DNA from 3 places in the Fervidobacterium sp. 2310opik-2 genome. Region 1 is predicted to be linked to each of the others. Evidence: predicted binding sites of a transcription regulator. Region 1 holds the regulator's gene; each other region holds the start of a gene.

Region 1 (6,670 bases):
TATTATAACCGGTTTTGCGAAATTCAATGTAAATTGTCTAGTAAAAATACTTAAAGACGTAAAAAACAAAAATCCGGTTACCATCATAAAAAATGTTATCTCTTCAGGCTTGAATTGTTTTGAAAGTTTCCTTGAAAAAATATTATAAAACGCGGCTGAAAAAACAGCACCAAGAATTAATAATTTACCAAATAAAGAGCCAGACATTTTCTCACCATAGCCTATTATTAAAACAACCCCGATAAAGCTCATAAACGCAAAAACAATTTGAAACCATTTAATTTTTTCTTTCAATAAGAAAGGCGAAAGAACAACTATAACAATTGGAATCATAGCTATTAGCATTCCTGCTTCGGAAGAAGCCGCAAATTTTAAGCCATTTGTCTCAAAAATAAAGTAAAGAACAGGCTGGAATATAGCTACTTTCCATAATTTCCAATACGGTTTTTTTTCGAGTTTTACAATTCGAGATGAGATTAATACCAACATGGCAACAGTCGCAACGAAAAAACGGTACGAAAGAAAGGTATAAACAGGAACGTAATCAAGAGCGTTTTTTGTAAAAAGGAAAGAAAGACCAAATATAAAAGACATAGCTAAACCTGATAAGATAACTCTGATGTCCAACCTAAACACCTCCGAAGAAATACATATAAATACACAAAAGTTCGTATAGCGAATATATTTTTTAATATATTATACTATCATTAATTAAAAAAGAGAACTCCCAATCTTAAAAGATTGGGAGTCTCTTTGAAATTTTTCTTTCACTTTATATTACTTTCCTTCAATTTGTTTTCTTATTTGTGGAAATTTCTTTTCGGCTTCCGCTAATTTTTTCTGGAAAATAGTCCATGATTCTTTTATAACCTTATTAGCTTTTTCTTGAGTCTCTGCTGCAACAGCTTCAGGTTGAGTTGCACCTGCTCTGATTTTCTCGTTGACTGGGAATATAATATCCCAAATAACTTCAACCCATCCCGGTACTACCTTCCACATATCAACTCTAACGGTCTTATCAAGATTCTTAAGCATATACTTAATCCCATTTGGTATCTTCATTTTTTCGAAATAATTTATAACATCTGGGTGCATTGTGGCAGGTATGAACCAATCGATAAGTCTTCCTTTTTCTTCACCTTCAGACTCAAAGAGTTTTAATCTTGCTACAACTCCTCTTGGATCGTATGTGAGAAATCTTGCGAATAAGAACGCTTCTTTCGGATATTTTGTTGTTGAGGTAACGAATGTATAATTAACATGTACAGGGAACTTCTGACCAATCTTTTGATCGTAAGGAAGTGGGTAATAATCAAAATTCCAAGGTACTGTTCTTAGCCAGCTCCAATCGTACGTTGCTTCAAATCCCATAAGAACTTTTGACTCTCTGAAAGCATCCGCGTCTTTACCAAACTTCTTTTGGTAATCGTCAAGCTCTCCTTTGTTTCTTGCTTCTTGATTAATCATATAGTCTGAAACAAGACCTGGTATAGATTTAAGCTCTTTTTGAAGCTTTATAGCAGGTATCCATCCACCTTTTACAAGATCAAATTCCCATTTCTCTGGATCAAAACTCCAAAATGTAGTGTGGTCACTAAGTACAGCAGCCATAAAAGTATCAAATTCCCAAAGTTGGTTTATTCCTGAATATTCTCTCGTTGTGGCTCTTCTAGCATAATTTTTGAAAAGATCAACTGTCCACTCTTCATACTTTGGAACTTGTAAGTTGAGTTTTTTAAGCAAATCAAGATTCAAAACAATACATTCAAAATGCAATCTTTCGCCTAAAGCATACGTTTTACCATTGTACTTAAATGCGTTTCGCACACTATTTGGAACATACTTTATATATGGGTCATCTTTAAAAAATTCATCTAATGGATAAACCCAACCTTGTGAGACAGGATATGATAATGGTTCCCAAGATTCGGCTATAACATCTGGTAAAACCTGCTTAGCAGAGGCTCTTGCTGTAAGAAAACTGTTTACTTCCGGCTCGTTTACAACCAATTTAACTTCTATATCCGGATAGTACTTATTAAACTCCGCGATAAGCTTCTTGTACCTGTCAACATTCCAACTCCACACAGAAACTGTTATCGTTGCCTTCGCAAAGATGCTGATGGAAAATAAAAGCAGAAACATCATTAAAAATACTCTTGAGTACCTTTTCATCCTCTCAACCTCCAGTATTCTTCTGAGAAAGTTCCAAATCTAGATATGTCAGCTATAAAACATAATAGAAGTCTTTTATATAAGCAAATAAAAAATACTTTTATGCCAAAGCTTAGTATTTTACTTAACTGGCGAAACTGAAACATCATCAAAGTAAAACGTTGTCGGCTCACCTTTTCCAAGCTCAAGACTTAGAGTCACTACTGGGTCACCATTTTCTGGATGGGTATATTCGAATGTAAATGTCTGCCATTCTTTTGTCAAGTCAAGTTGCTTTTCAAAATATGTACCATACGGTGCGCCAGTTTGAACCAGTTTCAAGTTTATAGAACGCGGAACATCCGTCTTTGCCTTAAGAGAAATTATGTATTTTCCACCTTTTCTAAGTTTTATCCACTGGTTAAATTGTATGTGCCATGTTTCAGTACCAGTATCTCCAACAACGATGTACCCATATCCATCTTTAACACCGTATTCTGATACCTTAGCTGAACTAATACCATACTGGGCTGCTTGCCATATCCACCATTCAGATGGCATGCTTCCTTGATCGTTGACTATTTTGTAACTAAAATCTCCATCGTTGACTAAATTATCCGGTTCTTCTTCATCGAACTCGTATTCAACAGTCTCAACAGGTTCTTCTTCAGTTCTGTACTCTGGTGGAATTTCCGACTTATCAATTGGTTTAATTACAACATCTGAAAAATAAATAGTTGTTACTTCCTGTCTTCCAAGTTCAAAGCCAAACGTTACAGTTTCATCCGCTCTGTCAGGGTGAGTGTAGTAAAATTCATAAGTCTTCCATTCTTGTGTTAGTTCTATTGTTTGCGAGAAATAATTTGTCCATGGATCGTGAGTTTGGAGTATTTTCACATTAACTTTTCTTGGTTTATCCGCCTTGGCTCTGAAATAAATATAATAGCTCTGTTTTGGTGTTAAATTAACCCATTGATTGAATTGTATGTGCCATGTATCAGAACCAACATCCGCAAGTTTTATGTGCACATAACCATCTTTAACACCATAGCTCTCAACCTTTCCACTGCTGACACCGTACTTTGCAGCTTCCCAAAGCCACCAATCATATGGATTCTTTTGTTGATCGTTTGTTATGGGAACTAAAAACCTTCCGTTATTTACAACACTTGTACTTGAAACATTTCCACCAAACACGAAAGACGAAATCAAAAAAAGAGCACTTGTTAATAGCAAAAACTCCGCAACTCTTCTCATATTTTCACACCTCCAAATTCCTAAATAGTTAAATTAACTTTTATCACAGTTAAAGATTTTAGAATTATTCAGAAAAGTTTTTCCACCGAACGTTTAGTATTATACTAATGTAACCTGTTACACACAAAACTTTGAAAAATTAAACATTTAATAACAATTAAATGAAAAAATGCGAACTATAGTTTTTAATTCTCGATTTATCTTTATTTTTTATACACCCCTAGCATTTGAGCAACTGTAAAAATCGAGAGTTATTACTCTAAAAGATTGACAAAAAGAGCATTTGTGGTATAATTTTGGCAGATGGATAATAAGTTTGCTAACATAAGTGATAATTTTCAAAGCAACGAAAATCTAACAAATAAAAAAGTAAAATTCAAGCACTGAGGAGGTGCTTTTATGGATATTACAGAACGCCAAAAAAAGATACTTTACTGCATTGTTCAGGATTACATAAACACAAAAACTCCGGTAAGTTCTAAACGTGTGCTTGAGAGCGCTATTATAGGGCGTTCTGGCGCAACTATACGAAATGATATGAATAGGCTTATGAGGGCTGGTTACATTTATCAACCACACACATCCGCTGGAAGAGTTCCTACCGACAAAGGGTTACGTTTTTACGTTAGTGAATTGAAAAAAATACGTGATGAAATAAAGTCGAAAAGCACACATGTTGACACAGCGGCTAATTTTCCAATAGGTGATATGGAAAAAGTTCTCACCGGCGCGGCAAAATTGCTAAGCTCTTCAACTAAAGGCATGGTAATTATAGAAAAACCAAATCCTCTAAACCTAAGAGTAAAGAGAGTTGTAATTACACCTGTTAGTAAGAATTTTTCAATAGTGAATATAGTTACCTCGCTTGGTTTAAGCTCTTCAATACCACTTCAACATGGCGAAATTGAAAATGTAGCACACGTTGAGGAAATACTTAACAAGGTTATCTCTGGACTTACTTTGAATGAGTTTAAAACAAGAATTAAAGAAATAATATCCAAGATAAATAATTTCAAAGAATTCGATTTTTCAGAAATGGGGAAAGGGTTTTTGGAAATAACTGAGAGATTGTCTATGGAGAGATACGAAGATTACATTTCAGAAGGACTGTATAATTTGTTGTCTAATGACAGAATAAACCTTAAGAAGTTGCAAAATATACTTGGCTATGTTTCCAGTGAAGATTTTTACAAAGACGTTTTTGAATTGGAAAGCGATATATACATAGGTAAAGAACATAGCTTAAGATTTTTAGATGATTTCTCAGTAATTTTAGGTGATTTTTACGCAGAATCAACACCAATTGGACGTATCGCTGTTATATTTGACAAGTATGGAAAGTACGATCAAATAATAGATAGCTTTGAATTCATGCTTAACAGATTGACAGAATACTTCACAGTTGTATCAAGAAATGTGTAAACAGACAAGAATAAGAATATAAAGGAGGGATTTAGATGGAATTCGAAAAAGAAGAAAAAAAACAACAAAATACTGAAAACAATGAAATTAAAGAAATTAAAGAAATTCAAGAAAATACCAGTGAAGAGAATAGCGTACAAAATATAGAAGATGAGAATAAGCAACTAAAAGAAAAAGTTGCCGAGCTTGAAGCTCAGCTCAAAGAGATTCAAAATGCTGCAAGATTTATAAAAGCATCTTTCGAAAATTACAAACTAGACGTTGAACGTCAATTAAAGGAAAATACACGTAGTACCGCTCTTAGAATTTTCAGAAATCTTATACCAATTGTGGATGATTTCAAGAGGGCGCTTAATTATTACAACCAAACTCAAGATTTGGAAGAATTTTACAAAGGAACTCAGAAAATTATCGAAAAGTTTTTCAAAACATTAGAAAACGAAGGACTAAAACCAATAGATACTTCTGGAAGATTTGATCCTTTCTTACATGAAGCTGTGGAAAGGGAAGAACGCGAAGATGTAGAAGAATATACAATAATCGAGACGATTGAAGAAGGTTACACATACAACGGGCAGGTTATAAAGCCAGCGAAAGTGAAAGTAGCAATTAAACCAAGAAAAAGTTAAAAATCGTAGAATACCAGAATTAGAATTTCAGAAAATTTGAGAGGTGATTTTTATGCCAGTCAAAAAAGACTACTATGAAATATTAGGTGTTTCAAAAAATGCTAGTGATGATGAAATAAAAGCTGCGTATAAAAAGCTTGTTAAAGAGTGGCATCCTGATAGACACACTGGCGATAAGAAAAAAATTGCAGAGCAAAAATTTAAGGATATTCAGGAAGCATACGAGGTACTTTCTGACCCTCAAAAGCGTGCGATGTACGACAAATTTGGTTACGTAGGGGAAGGTATACCTTACAATTATGAATACACCACATCTTCTGGTGGAGGCTTTGGCTTTGAAGACATATTTAAAGATTTCTTCAATGATGATATCTTCAACATATTCTTTGGCAATCAGCGCACACAATCATCGCAAAGAGTATCTGGTAAAAGGGTACCAAAACGTGGCGAAGATATAAATATAGAAGTAACATTAAATGAAGCAGACGTATTCACGGGAAAGGATGTAACTGTTGAATACGATAGATATGAAGAATGTGCGCACTGTCATGGTGAAGGAGTTGAACCTGGTAGTAAGTGGGTTACATGTTCAAAGTGTCACGGGACAGGTGTTGTTCGTGAAGAAAGGAGAACACCTTTTGGTGTATTTATAAACCAATACACCTGTGATGTTTGCGGTGGACGTGGTAGTGTTCCGGGAGAAGTATGCCATGAATGTAGAGGTGCTGGAAGGATTAGAAAGAGAGTGTCCACAGTTGTAAATATTCCAGCCGGTGTTGAAAACGGCTCTGTTATAAGAGTTCCAAGAAAAGGAAACGCAGGAATTAACGGTGGAGAATACGGAGATTTATATGTCCATGTTAATATTAGGAAAACAAGCGAATACAAACGTGAAGGCGATGATATAATAATAGATGTCCCTGTTGATTACGTAACTGCAATTCTTGGTGGAAGTGTAACTGTAAACCTGCCGAGTGGTGAGTTTGTCGAAGTTGAAATTCCTTCAGGAACACAACCAAATGAAAAAATAATTGTCAAAGGCAAAGGATTTCCAAATCTAAGAAGTGGTAAGCGTGGGAATTTAGTAGCTAATATTGTAGTAAAGATACCAAAAAGGGTATCTCATAAGGAAAAAGAATTGCTAAAAGAAATAGCAAAAGAAAGAGGGGTTAGAATTTGAAGTTTGAATCCAAAAAAGTTTCAGCGAT
Region 2 (6,670 bases), on a different contig from region 1:
AAAGAAAATGTTTTTTTGCGTTCTTCGGTCATATGTATTCCACCAGCCACGATATCCAAATTAAGAACATTCAAAATCTCAGGTTTTAAAGCGGTAAATGGGAGAATGTATATTTCAAGCTGATAATCCATATCGGAGACAACCTTTTTAAGAATATCGTAATCTATACCACCAAACTTTTCACCTTTCCAAAACGCGTAAGGTGAGCCTAGCAAAAATCCCACCTTTAAAAATTGAGAAAAAGTACTAAGAAATGTTAATAATATAACAATTATAACGATTAACTTTCTCAAATTTTAATCCTCCTTTCGATTTTTATAATCCTATTATTTTAGACCTTACCTATCTAAAGTTTGTTCATCATTTTATAAAACTAAATAAAAATGGGCTGCGATATTCAAAAGGCAGCCCATTAATTATGATTACCTAAACTTATTCATCTTCTAGCCAATCACAGCCTTTTCCCATTTTTTGAGTACTTCATCTATCCTGTCGTTGACATCTGGCTTGACTTTGAGAATTTTCTTAAATGTTGGTACATATTTGAAAACTTCGGGAAGCTCGACATTTATAACCGGCATCATCCATTGATTAAGAGGCACTTCTTTTTGAAAATCTGGTGTTAGTATAAACTCTAAAAATGTCCTTGCAAGTGCGAGATTCTTTGCACCCTTTACAATTGAGGCATACTCTTCAAGCACGTATGCTCCTTCTTCGAATATAACGGGCATATACTTTATTGAACCGTACTTGTACATGCTGTAAGCACCATCTGTGGCATAGCTTACTATTATATCTGCTTCCCCTGTTTCAATCATCTTAAACGCTGCACTCCAACCACTTGTAAACATTAAAACATTATTTTTTAATTGTTTCCAATATTCCATAGCATCATCTTCGCCGAATGCAGCGATAGTCCACATAAGAAAAGTTAAGCCAGTACTTGATGTTCTTGGATCGATAAGTACTATCTTACCTTTATATTCAGGCTTGAGTAAATCTTTAAAGGAACGTGGTGGGTTTTTAATCTTTTCTACGTTGTAAATCATGGCAAGTGCACCGTAATCGTAAACAGTACCATAATCTGTAACTAAAGACTTATAAACAATATTTTTTGAGTTAACTGGTCTATATTTCTCAAGAACACCTTCCTTAATGGCCTTTTGTAACTGTTGAGGATTTAAGCCTATCACTACATCAGCTTTAGGTGAATTTTTTTCGGCGATAATTCTTGCTAAGACATCTCCCATCGAACCAAAACTTATCATTTTAACTTTGCATTTGTAGACCTTTTCGAACTTCGGCGCTATAACTTTTCCTATACCTCCAGCAAAGCTATCGGACGTGTAAATAACAAGCTCTGCAGCAATAATCACTAAAGAAACAACTAAAAGTAGAGAAATAACCAAGAACTTTTTCATCCTCCCACCTCCAAAAATAAATCGTCCCTCCGCATTTTTTCGGAGGGACGATTTTTAATTGCTTATTCCAGAACTCAAATTTTTGAGTCACCTGGTCCCTCCGCCGGTATTACCCGGATCAGGTTCGAAGGGTCGAAGGATTGACTCCTTCCTCTCAGCCCCGCATTTTGGAGCTCCCCTCCAGGCATTATTAAATTCAATCCTATTATAACCCTTTGTTAGACTGTGTCAAGTATTAAATTGTATCTTTAAAAGATTCTTTTATAAAATTTCCCACTTTAATATTCCTTCTTCCCAAATAAACTTTACAGTTTGGCCTTCTTTTACTTTTTCATCAATTATGAGTTCTGCAAGCTTAAATTCTACAGTATTCTCAAATAATCTTCTCAAAGGCCTTGCTCCCATTGACGGAACGTACCCCTCAGTTGCAAGGTATTCTCTCATACTCTCATCAAGAACAACCTTTATATCTTTATCTGAATCGATGAGTCTTTCGTTTAATTCCTTTGTGTATATTTCGATTATCTCCTTGATGTGTTCTTTCTTAAGAGGCTTAAAGACTACAGCCGCATCTATTCTGTTTATAAGCTCTGGGCGGAAGTATTTCCTCATTTCTTCTTCTATATGTCTTGGTATCAAGTCTTCGAAACCCTCTTCAATGTCTTGCATTATAACATCTGAACCAATGTTACTTGTCATTATGATTATGGTATTCCTAAAGTCAACTGTCGTCCCTTTACCATCTGTAAGTCTTCCATCATCAAATAACTGTAAGAGTACATTGAACACTTCTGGGTGCGCCTTTTCAATTTCGTCAAAGAGCACTACACTGTAAGGTCTTCTTCTAACTTGCTCTGTTAATTGACCACCTTCTTCATAACCAACGTATCCCGGAGGTGCACCTATAAGTCTGGCTACTGAATGCTTTTCCATATATTCGCTCATATCGATTCTTATAAGCGCTTTTTCACTACCAAATAGTACATCCGCTAATCTCTTAGCAAGCTCTGTCTTACCAACTCCGGTTGGTCCGAGGAACAAGAACACACCAAGTGGTCTTTTTGGATTTCTAATACCTGCACGGGACATTTTGATTGCATTCGAAACAATCTTCACTGCTTCTTCTTGGTCAACAAACTTTTCATGTATTATCTTTTCAAGGTTCTTTATCTTTTCCTTTTCATCACCCATTATTTTACCGACGGGGATACCCGTCCATCTTTCAATAACACTTGCGATATCTTCTTCAACTATTTCTTTCTTTCCATCAATTTTTGCCCTTGCCGCAGCTTCGTCTACAAGATCAACTGCTTTGTCTGGCAAAAATCTGTCGGTGATATACCTTGCGGACATCTTCGCCGCAAACTCAATTGCCTTATCACTTATAGAGACGTTGTGGAATTCTTCAAATTTGGCCTTCAAACCTTTCAAGATTTCGATGGTTTCTTCTATACTTGGTTCTGGGACAAAGATTACTTGGAATCTTCTTGCTAACGCTTTGTCTTTTTCAATATGTTTCCTGTATTCTTCAACTGTAGTCGCACCGATAACCCTTAACGTTCCACGGGCAAGCTCTGGTTTTAGAATGTTACCTGCATCAAGTGCACCCTCAGCGGCACCAGCACCAACAACTGTGTGTAATTCGTCGATAAAGAGTATAACGTCTGTTCTCTTCTTAAGTACGTCTATAAGTTTTTTTAGTCTTTCCTCGAATTCCCCTCTGAATTTCGTACCAGCAACCAATCTTGCAAGGTCTAATTTAAGTATTGTTTTATTCTTCAAGAATTCTGGCACGTCCTTATTAACAATCCTTTGCGCAAGCCCTTCAACAATCGCTGTTTTACCAACGCCTGGGTCACCTATCAGAACGGGGTTGTTCTTAATCTTGCGTCCAAGTATCTCAATCATCCTGTTGATTTCATTTTCACGGCCAACTACAGGCATGAGTTGTCCGTTTTTTGCCATTTCGGTGAGGTTTTCAGTAAACTTTGCAAGAATGTCGATGTTTTCTTCTTCAGAATAAGTCCTTTGCATTCTTAATTGTTTTATAGCACTGTAAAGCGCATCTTGTGTTATTCCATATTTACTCAATAACCTATAAGTTGTTGTCTCTGGTACAATAGCCATTGCTAAAAGTAAGTGGTCTGTACCAACCTTTTCATCTCCCATTCTTTTCGCTTCGCGCTTTGCCTCGTTAATAACTTTTGTTGTATCTGGGGTTATGTAAATTTGGTTTGTACCACTGCTGCCAGAATAGTAATAACCACCTTTTGAAGAAATAATCCTTTCAACGTCTCTTCTCAACGCATCCGTATCAACATTGAGGAAAGTAAGAATATCTACAGCTGCGTTTTTAGTGTTTTCAAGCATAGTTAATAAAATATGCTCAGGCGCCAACTGGTTTTGTCTGTAACGATTTAAGATGTCGTTAACAGACTGGAGTATCTCTTGAGCATTTTCCGTGAAGTCCTCCATGTTAAACACCATAAAATCATCTCCTTTCTTCTATTTTTTCTTTTTCCTTTCGTTTTGAATTTTACCATATTATCACTTATATGTCAAGAGTGATAATTTTTAATTTTGTGTTACTTTGAATAAGTTGGTTTTTTGTTTAGTTGTTGAAGTTTTCTGGCCTAATGGTACAATTGAATTAGAATAGTTTGAAATACGAACAAAATAGGTAAAAAAGGAAGATGGTGTATAAATGTCTCAACCTTTGCTTATAACTTTATTTACCCTTATTGACGGGCTTGCTCAGGGTATATATGGAACACTATTTAATTTAGTTTTAAGACAAAGCGGAGTTCCAACAAGTATTGTTGGAAGAATAACCTCTACTAGCTTGTGGGGAGCGGCATTTTTTGGATTGGTATTTGGCTTTTTTGCTGATAAGTTCGATAAGAAAAAACTGATAATATTTTCGCAACTTTTAGGTATATTTTTTGGCGTATACCGTGTAATCACCAAATCTTATTTTCAACTGATTATCACTTCGTTCTTTTTTGGTGGATTCACTTCAGCTACTTCCATAATTTTATCGACTCTCTTAGTTCTTAAAACTGATAGTGACAACAGAGCAAAATTTTTTGGTTTAAATTTCGGAGTTGGAATGTTTACCGGAGTTATAGGAAATGTTTTGGGTGGAGTACTTGGCGATATGTTTCCAGCAAAATGGGTTCTTATCACTGCAAGCCTTTCAAGAATTTTTGCTATAATTCCTTTAAGAAAATTGAGGATTCAAAATGAAGTAAATCTTAAAAATTCCAATGTTATTGATTTTCAAGAATTTATATCTGTATTTTCTCCTAAAAAATCTAAAGTAGTTTTCTACTATATGCTATCAACGATAAGTGTTGGTTTCGGGGCTGGATTGTTCGTTAGTTTTGGAAATGTCATATTTTACGATTTATTCAAAATGAGTGCTTCCGTTATAGGTATAATTTTAGCTTTGGCGCAATTGGCAACAAGCCTTGGGGCAGTGTTTTCTCACAAACTTGGTAAGAGGTTCGGCGATATGAATATACTTATCTTTTCTTACGTAGTTGTACCTATACTTATAGTCTCTTTAAGTTTTGTGAGAGAACCGATAACATTTACAAGTGTCTATATAGTTAGATTCGCAGTTATGAACATGGTTAGTCCTTTGCTAAGCGCACTCGTTTATTCAAATGTTAGGCGTGATAAGATTGCAACTATAAACGGCGCTAATAATTTCGTTAATAATGTATCACGTGCTCTGTCTGCTGAGATGTTTTCACTTCTAACTGCTTTTAAAAATGGTTATACACTTATATTCGTAATAAGTTCCATTTTCTACTTTGCAAACGCTTATGTTATGATAAAGATGTACAAGCATATTAAAAATTCCGTATAATACAGAATTTGGAGGTGCTTTTCTGAATTTTGATAAATCGAAGTTCCTTGATAATTCCAGACAGTTGTTTAAATTAGCCCTTCCATCGATTGTTGGTAGTGTTATGCAATCGATGTACGATATAGTGGATTTATTTTGGATAGGCAGGCTATCGTCTAAGGCGATAGCCGGTGTTACTTTATTTTCGACAGTTTTTTGGATAGTCGAGATACTCAACGAAATCATAGGGACATCCTCCGTTTCTATGATTTCACAGTCTTACGGAAAAGGAGACAAAAAGCTAACAAGTAAGATAATCGAGCAAACTCTTATATTCAAAGGTTTCGTCGCTGTTTTAGCCTCTGCAATACTTTTGGTTGTACTAAAACCGTTGATGAATTTTTATACGAAAGACACCGAAGTTGTAAAGGCAGCAATTGATTATGGATACATAAGAGTTTTCTTTATGTTTGCGTTTTTTATGACTTATTCCACATTTACCGCCCTTAGAAACATCGGTAGCGCGCATCTTGCTATGGTTAATATGGTTGCCGGTTCTATTGTAAATATCTTTTTAGATCCGATTTTCATGTTTGATAGGGTTCCTTTTATCAATATCCGAGGTTTCAATTTGGGAATTTCTGGTGCCGCATGGGCAACAGTTGTTTCTACTTTCATTTCCCTAGGATTAGGTTTATTCTTTTTATTCAGAGGGGTTAAGGATGTTAAGATATCCCTTAAAGGTTTGTTTGTTTTAGATTGGAAAATAGATGCAAAACTAATGACGATAGGCCTTCCCACCGGCGGTGAGATGTTACTTAGAACGCTTTCTTACGCGTTTTTGATAAAATTTGCCTCTGGATTCGGTTCAGAATATATAAGCACAATCGGTATCCTTGAAAGAATAATTGGTTTTTCAAATATACCTATCTTTGGTTTATCAATGGCAACTAGCACACTTGTCGGTTTTTCTTTGGGTAAAGATGATGAAAAAGAGGCAAAAAATATTGTGTTTGTTTCGTTATTGTACGGTTTATTGATAATATCCATAGCTGTTGTTGTGTTAATTACACTCAGAAGTAATATCTATTTATTTTTCACAAATGATATGAATGTAATTAGAATTGGAAGTCAAGGCTCTTTAATTGTAGTTCCAACATTACTTTTCACAACAGTGAGTTGGCTATTATCAAGTGGTTTTTTCGGCGCGGGGCTAACGATTTTTACCTTCATATCAAGCTTTTTAAGTAGATGGGCTATTATGATCCCATATCTTTTCATTACTGTAAATATACTTAAATTAGGCGCGATTAACTTTTGGCTTTCTTTCATGATAGCTGAATTGTTTGAAATGTTTCTTGTTTTGTACTTTTTCATAAAATATCCGTGGACGAAA
Region 3 (6,670 bases), on a different contig from region 1:
GCAAAAGTTTGTACGAAAAATGCTGAAATAAGGACAAAAAACAAGAAAGAGAACTGTTTTCTTTTATTCATAAACCCACCTCCATGTTAAAAACAGATATTATTTATAATATATTCATACATATTATCGGAACCAATTGAGTATTTTTTATTGGAATAAATTTTATCCTTTCAATTCTCATTGTACATACAATAAGAATCTACCTATATCTCTCATCAAATTACCACTTTTATCTTGAACGTTCATAACAGATATGTAATATTGTCCTAAAGACATAGGTGTTGTGACAGAAAAGGTTACTATCCTACCATCGGGTGAAACTTCCTCTACTTCCATTTGCAAATCCCTATAGTACATGGTGAATTCATCCTCTTTAACTAACAAGCGTGGCAACGCTGTTAAACTAACTCCGCCTGGATCTTCTACTGTAAGCGAGAAAGTTACTAAACCAGGGAAAACATAGTTAGCCTCAGTTTTTTTAAGTTCTATTCCGTTTGCCTTTAGAGAAACAAACCTTGGTCCATTATAATCTTTTACACTTACCCATGTCTCGGCGATTCCAGCCCTTCCATCTTTGGATTCTGCATATATTGTTATAAAATGAGTACCTTCTTCAACTGACCATATTGCAAAACTCTGAGCCGATGTATCTCCATTACTGCTAAAATCAGCAATCGCATGACCATCAACAAGAAAAACGATTCTCGTATAAATAACATCTTTCTCATTCGGCACCATAGCGATAACTGCGGAAGCGTTTGCGGTTGGTTCAGATGGGCTAACTTGAACGTTAAAGCTAAGCGCCGTGCCACCAATGTATATCCTTTTTGCATATGTATTCATATTACCTTCTGCATCATACGCTACTACATTTATCGCATGCGTTCCAATCTCACTTTTACCTATCATGACTTCTTTCACAAATTTCTTACCGGATATATTCTCCTCAGATATAACTTTATCATCAAACGTAAGCATGTACTTTTTCAAGTTTATATCGTCTGTAAGCTCTATCCTAACTGAGACATTGGAGTTTTCAGAATAAAAAGTATCCGCATAAACACTTATATTAGGCGGTGTTAAATCTCTTGGCCTTACATCAAAAATTAGTTTTGTTGCATCTTCACTTTTGTAAGCAACCGAACGTAAAAACAATTCAGTCTTTCCGGGTTCTGTTATCCTTGGCAATCTTAGATAAACATATTTATCAGAAGTCTTCGTTGAAGTATTAAACCATGACGCACTCGAACTCAAAATTCCATTAACATTGATATCTACAAAAGGATTTTCACCATCTAATTTCAGTTGTAAAAGCACCTCATCACCAACATATGGTGCTTCCGGAATAAGCTTTATGTCTTTTAAGTAAGGTGGTTTCAAATCGTATACAGTCAATGTTGAAGATACAGTATACCATTTACCTTCAGTTATAGAATACCCTTCGGCTTTTACCGTATACACACCTGGCATTTTAGGTGACCAGGTTTTGCTATAAGGGTAAGCGCTTAACAACATCAATTCGTTATAACTGTTGTTACTAATAATTACCTTTATATTCGATATACCCGGTTCTCTTGGCTCCACATTGATATTTATCGGTGTTCCAATAACAGCAACAGAAGGAATTGAAATAGATATTTTTTGACTATTAGAATCATCAAGTTTTTTTGCAACACAAGAGGCTAATGAAACTATTAAAATAACGGTAATAAATATTCCAAAAAAGCCACTTGCATGAATTCTCTTCATGCTTGACACCTCCAGTTATCCATAAAATTCACCAAATCTTATTTCTACATATATTATCTAAAATCCTATGTAAAAATATATTTGCTTCATTAATCATGCTTAAAATTGACAAAATATCTTGATTTTTTGTATAAATATGGTAAAATGATTAGCGTCAAACAATTGGTATATCCAGTGGGGCCGTAGCTCAGGTGGGAGAGCGCTACCATGGCACGGTAGAGGTCGTGGGTTCAAGTCCCATCGGCTCCACCAAAAATAACGAAAACAAAACAAGCCTTGAAAAAATCAAGGCTTGTTTTATTTCTATAAAAAATGGCCATAAATCAAAGTCTAACAACATGTTATTTCCAGAAATTATTTATTTTCAAACTTTATCGTTGTAAAAATAAGAAAGAAAGAGATTTATACATATATTGTTATTTAAACTTACATAACAGTCCATAATTACCAATAGTTAAAATTCACTTTTCACATTTTTTTGTTATACTAAAATTAGCAACCTACACATAAGAGTGATAAAAACAAAAACTACTTGTAGGAGGGGGTAAGATTATGAAAGTAAAGCCACTTGGTGAAAGGTTATTGATAAAGCCAATCGTTGAAGAGAAAAAAACAGCAGGCGGTATTGTTCTTCCAGATGCCGCAAAAGAAAAACCCATGAAAGCAGAGATTGTTGAAGTTGGTAAACTTCCTGAAGACTGCCAGCTCAAAGTTGGCGATAAGGTAATTTACAACAAGTACTCTGGTACGGAAATAAAGATAGATGATGAAGATTATATCATCATCGATGTAAGCGATATTCTAGCAAAAATAGAAGAGTAAAAATTCAAGGAGGTGCGAGATATGGCAAAGTTATTAAGATACAGTGAAGAAGCAAGAAGGTCATTAGAAGCAGGTGTAGATGCAGTTGCTAATGCAGTTAAGATTACATTGGGTCCAAAAGGTAGAAATGTTGTTATTGAAAAATCATGGGGCAGCCCAACAATTACAAATGATGGTGTCTCTATTGCAAAAGAAATTGAATTAGAAGACAAATTTGCAAATCTTGGTGCACAACTTGTTAAAGAAGTTGCAAGCAAGACTAATGATGTTGCTGGTGACGGTACAACAACGGCTACAGTTCTTGCTCAAGCGATGATTAAAGAAGGACTCAAGATGGTAGCAGCTGGCGCAAATCCGATATTGATTAAAAAAGGTATCGACAAAGCAACATCAAAGGTTGTTGAAGAGATTAAGAAAATTTCAAAGAAACTTTCAAGCACAGAGGATATCGCACACGTCGCATCAATCAGTGCAAATAGTGAAGAAATTGGTAAATTAATCGCAGAAGCAATGGAAAAAGTTGGCGAAGATGGAGTTATCACAGTCGAAGATAGCAAAACAATTGATACTTACGTTGAATTTACAGAAGGTATGCAATTCGACAGAGGTTACATCTCACCATACTTTGTAACAGACCCAGAAAAGATGGAAGTCGTTTACAATGAACCATTCATACTCATCACAGATAGAAAACTTTCAAACGTTAAACCTCTCATTCCTATTCTTGAAAAAGTAGCTCAAACAGGAAGACCACTTGTAATTATCGCAGAAGATGTTGAAGGTGAAGTTCTCACAACGTTAGTTCTCAACAAACTCAAGGGAACACTTAACACCGTAGCAGTTAAAGCTCCTGGCTTCGGTGACAGAAGAAAAGCAATGTTACAAGATATAGCAATTCTCACAGGTGGTATTGTAGCAAGCGAAGAAGTTGGAATTAACCTCGAAGACCTCACACTCCAAGACCTTGGTAGAGCAGACGTTGTAAGAGTTAAGAAAGATGAAACAATAATTGTCGGCGGAAAAGGTAAGCCAGAAGAAATCAAGAAGAGAGTTGCACAAATCAAAGCACAAATCGAGCAAACAACAAGCGAATACGAAAAAGAAACACTCCAAGAAAGAATGGCAAAATTAGCTGGTGGTGTCGCAGTAATTAAGGTTGGTGCAGCAACAGAAACAGAACTTAAAGAAAAGAAACACAGAATTGAAGACGCACTCAGCGCAACAAGAGCAGCTGTTGAAGAAGGTATCGTCCCTGGCGGTGGAATTACATTACTTAGAGCAAGAAAAGTTCTTGAACCAGTTCTCAATGAACTTACCGGTGACGAAAAACTCGGTGCTCAAATAGTCTACAATGCTCTCGAAGCACCAATTAGACAAATCGCTCTCAACGCAGGTTACGATGGTGCAATAATTATCCACAACGTACTTTCAAAAGATGATGTAGCATACGGTTTTGATGCCCTTAAAGGTGAATACTGTAACATGTACGAACGTGGAATTATCGACCCAGCAAAGGTTACAAGAAGCGCTCTACAAAACGCAGCATCAATCGCAGGTATGCTCCTTACAACAGAAGTGCTCGTAGTTGAAAAACCAGAAGAAAAGAAACCAGCAGCACCTGAAATGCCAGAATATTAATACTAAATACTTAAAAAATATTAATAATAGCAGCGTCGAGGAAATATTCCTCGGCGCTTTTTCGTTTTTTATGGTAAAATTAATTGCAATAAATCACTAAAAAGTAGGTGAAGCTATGCGCGTAAGGCTTTTAGCTGTCACAGATATCCACGGTGTTATAGCTACAATGGAAAGCGATGACATTAGTTGGGGGAGTAGAGAAGATAAGGCTTTATTTAAAGAAATTACCACAAGTTCTGGCGTTGTAGTTATGGGGCGAAAGACATTTGAAAGCATTGGAAAAAAACTCCCTAATAGATTTAATGTTGTGTTGACTAAAAAAACAATTGAATATTTTGAAAATTTAGATTATAAACCTGATTTAATACTATCTTGTAGTTCTCGTGAGGCGGTTGAAACATTAAATAAGATGGGATATAATGATATTTGCGTTATTGGTGGTCAAAGTGTTTTCACTCAATTTCTAAATGAAGGTATAGTTACTGACATCCATCTTACCATTGAACCTGTAATTTTACCCGGCAATTTTTACTTATTTTCCAATGAAATCACAAGAAAATTCGATTTAATTCTACAAAATATAAGGAAATTGAACGATGTTGGGACAATAAACATACATTACATTATAAAATACTGAACTTAATCTTTATCCTTCATCCTGAAAAATTAAACGGATGTTTGAAAAAAGATAAATAATCTGGTAAAATACATAAGATAGTTATTAACATTTTATTTTTAATTCTAACTATATAAACTGTTGGAGGTGGGGAAATGGTTGCGAAGGATAAACGCACAGTAGTGCTTGTAGGGCATAACGGTTCCGGTAAATCTGCTTTAATGGTTAGCGCGTTAAACCTCGGAGGTTTTAACGTAACAAAAAAAGATATCGATTCAGATCCTATTGAAGTCCAAAGAGGAGCAAGTATTAACTCGCATGTTGGAACATTTAAATACGAAGGCAAACAAATTACATTGATTGATACACCGGGTTTCAGTGATTTTATAGGTGAAGTTATAAGCGCGGTATTTGTTTCAGAAAACGTTCTAAGTGTTGTAAACGCAACAGCTGGCGTTGAAATTCAAACAGAAAGAACATGGGCTCTAGCAAATGAAATGGAAAAGCCCATTATGGTTTTTGTCAACCAAATGGATAAAGAAAGAGCAAGCTTTGATAATTCCATTGCTTCATTGAAAGAAAGATTTGAAGCTAAAATAGTTCCAGTTGTTTATCCAATAGGTCAAGAAGCAAGTTTTAAAGGTATCGTTGACTTACTATCAGGAAAAGCCTATATATATGAAAATGGAAAGGCCAAAGAAACAGATATCCCTGCAGATTTGAAAGACAAAGTAGAAGAAGTTAAAATGTCAATAATGGAAGACATTGTCTCTCTTGACGATGCGTTGATGGAAAAATATTTTGCAGAAGAACCAATATCTGCGGAAGAGCTTTGGAATGCTTTGAGAAAAGGTTTTATTGAAAGACAAATTGTACCTATCTTCGCAGGTTCAGCTGAGAAAAACATAGGAGTTGATTTCTTACTTAAAGCGATTAACGCACTAGGTGCATCACCTCTTGAAGTCAAACCTTACAAAGCGAAATTGGAAAGTGGCGATGAAGTAGAAATAATCCCATCAGAAACAGATCCGCTTGTAGGATACACATTTAAAGCAGTTGTTGACCCATTTGTTGGTAAGTTGAGTTTTATTAAAATAATATCTGGAAATATGAAACCTGGAGATGCATTCAACAACGTTACAAGAGGGACTCAAGAAAAAGCAGGCCACTTATACTTTGCAAAAGGTAAGGAAACATATGAAATAGAAGAAGTCTCATGTGGTGATATCGTTGTTCTTCCAAAATTAAAGGATAGCGGAGTTAAAGATACAATAACACATAAAGATAGAAAACTCACGATAATTTCTCCAGAATATCCAGAACCGATGATTTCAAAGAGTGTCAATCCAAAATCAAAGTCAGATATAGATAAAATCAGTAACGGTCTTAGCAGACTTGCCGATTCAGACCCAACGTTTGCATGGGAATTTGACCCAGAAACATCCGAAACTGTTATTTCAGGTATCGGTGGAATGCACCTTGACGTAATGGTTGAAAGATTGAAGAACATATTTGGTGTCGATGTCGAAGTTGGTAAACCAAAGATAGCATACAGAGAAACAATTTTAGGTAAAGCGGAATCCGAACACAAACACAAAAAACAATCTGGTGGACATGGTCAATACGGACACGTAAAAATATTGCTCGAACCAGCTGAAAGAGGAACCGGTTTTGAATTTGTTGATAAGATCGTTGGTGGAGTTATACCAAGAAACTTTATTCCATCCGTTGAAAAAGGTATTAGAGAAGCTATGAAGAAAGGTGTATTGGCGGCTTACCCTGTCGTCGATGTCAGAGTTACACTCTTCGATGGTTCATACCACGAAGTTGACTCTTCAGATATTT

What was found. The regulator HrcA, encoded in region 1, represses chaperone genes, less so after heat shock. The targets are predictions, from matches to a motif close to ATTAGCACTCNNANNNTNNGAGTGCTAAT.
Region 2: a site for HrcA is predicted at 3,965-3,993, ahead of AS161_RS06400 (ATP-dependent Clp protease ATP-binding subunit). Genes of this name have one in related genera too.
Region 3: a site for HrcA is predicted at 2,241-2,269, ahead of groES (co-chaperone GroES). Genes of this name have one in related genera too.

The regions. Positions count from the first base shown of each region.
Region 1 covers NZ_LNGG01000002.1:14,997-21,666, reverse strand. Annotated here, with positions in the region: gene AS161_RS00930 (DMT family transporter) at 1-627, opposite strand, end outside; gene AS161_RS00925 (extracellular solute-binding protein) at 778-2,175, opposite strand; gene AS161_RS00920 (carbohydrate binding domain-containing protein) at 2,296-3,411, opposite strand; gene hrcA (heat-inducible transcriptional repressor HrcA) at 3,811-4,833, shown strand; gene AS161_RS00910 (nucleotide exchange factor GrpE) at 4,869-5,462, shown strand; gene dnaJ (molecular chaperone DnaJ) at 5,515-6,642, shown strand; gene AS161_RS00900 (hypothetical protein) at 6,639-6,670, shown strand, end outside.
Region 2 covers NZ_LNGG01000012.1:195,221-201,890, forward strand. Annotated here, with positions in the region: gene AS161_RS06390 (transporter substrate-binding domain-containing protein) at 1-293, opposite strand, end outside; gene AS161_RS06395 (thiamine ABC transporter substrate-binding protein) at 444-1,421, opposite strand; TPP riboswitch at 1,500-1,611, opposite strand; gene AS161_RS06400 (ATP-dependent Clp protease ATP-binding subunit) at 1,683-3,908, opposite strand; gene AS161_RS06405 (MFS transporter) at 4,126-5,295, shown strand; gene AS161_RS06410 (MATE family efflux transporter) at 5,360-6,670, shown strand, end outside.
Region 3 covers NZ_LNGG01000004.1:80,705-87,374, reverse strand. Annotated here, with positions in the region: gene AS161_RS02295 (PQQ-binding-like beta-propeller repeat protein) at 1-71, opposite strand, end outside; gene AS161_RS02290 (hypothetical protein) at 178-1,749, opposite strand; tRNA gene AS161_RS02285 (tRNA-Ala) at 1,926-2,001, shown strand; gene groES (co-chaperone GroES) at 2,302-2,571, shown strand; gene groL (chaperonin GroEL) at 2,593-4,209, shown strand; gene AS161_RS02270 (dihydrofolate reductase) at 4,325-4,846, shown strand; gene fusA (elongation factor G) at 4,981-6,670, shown strand, end outside.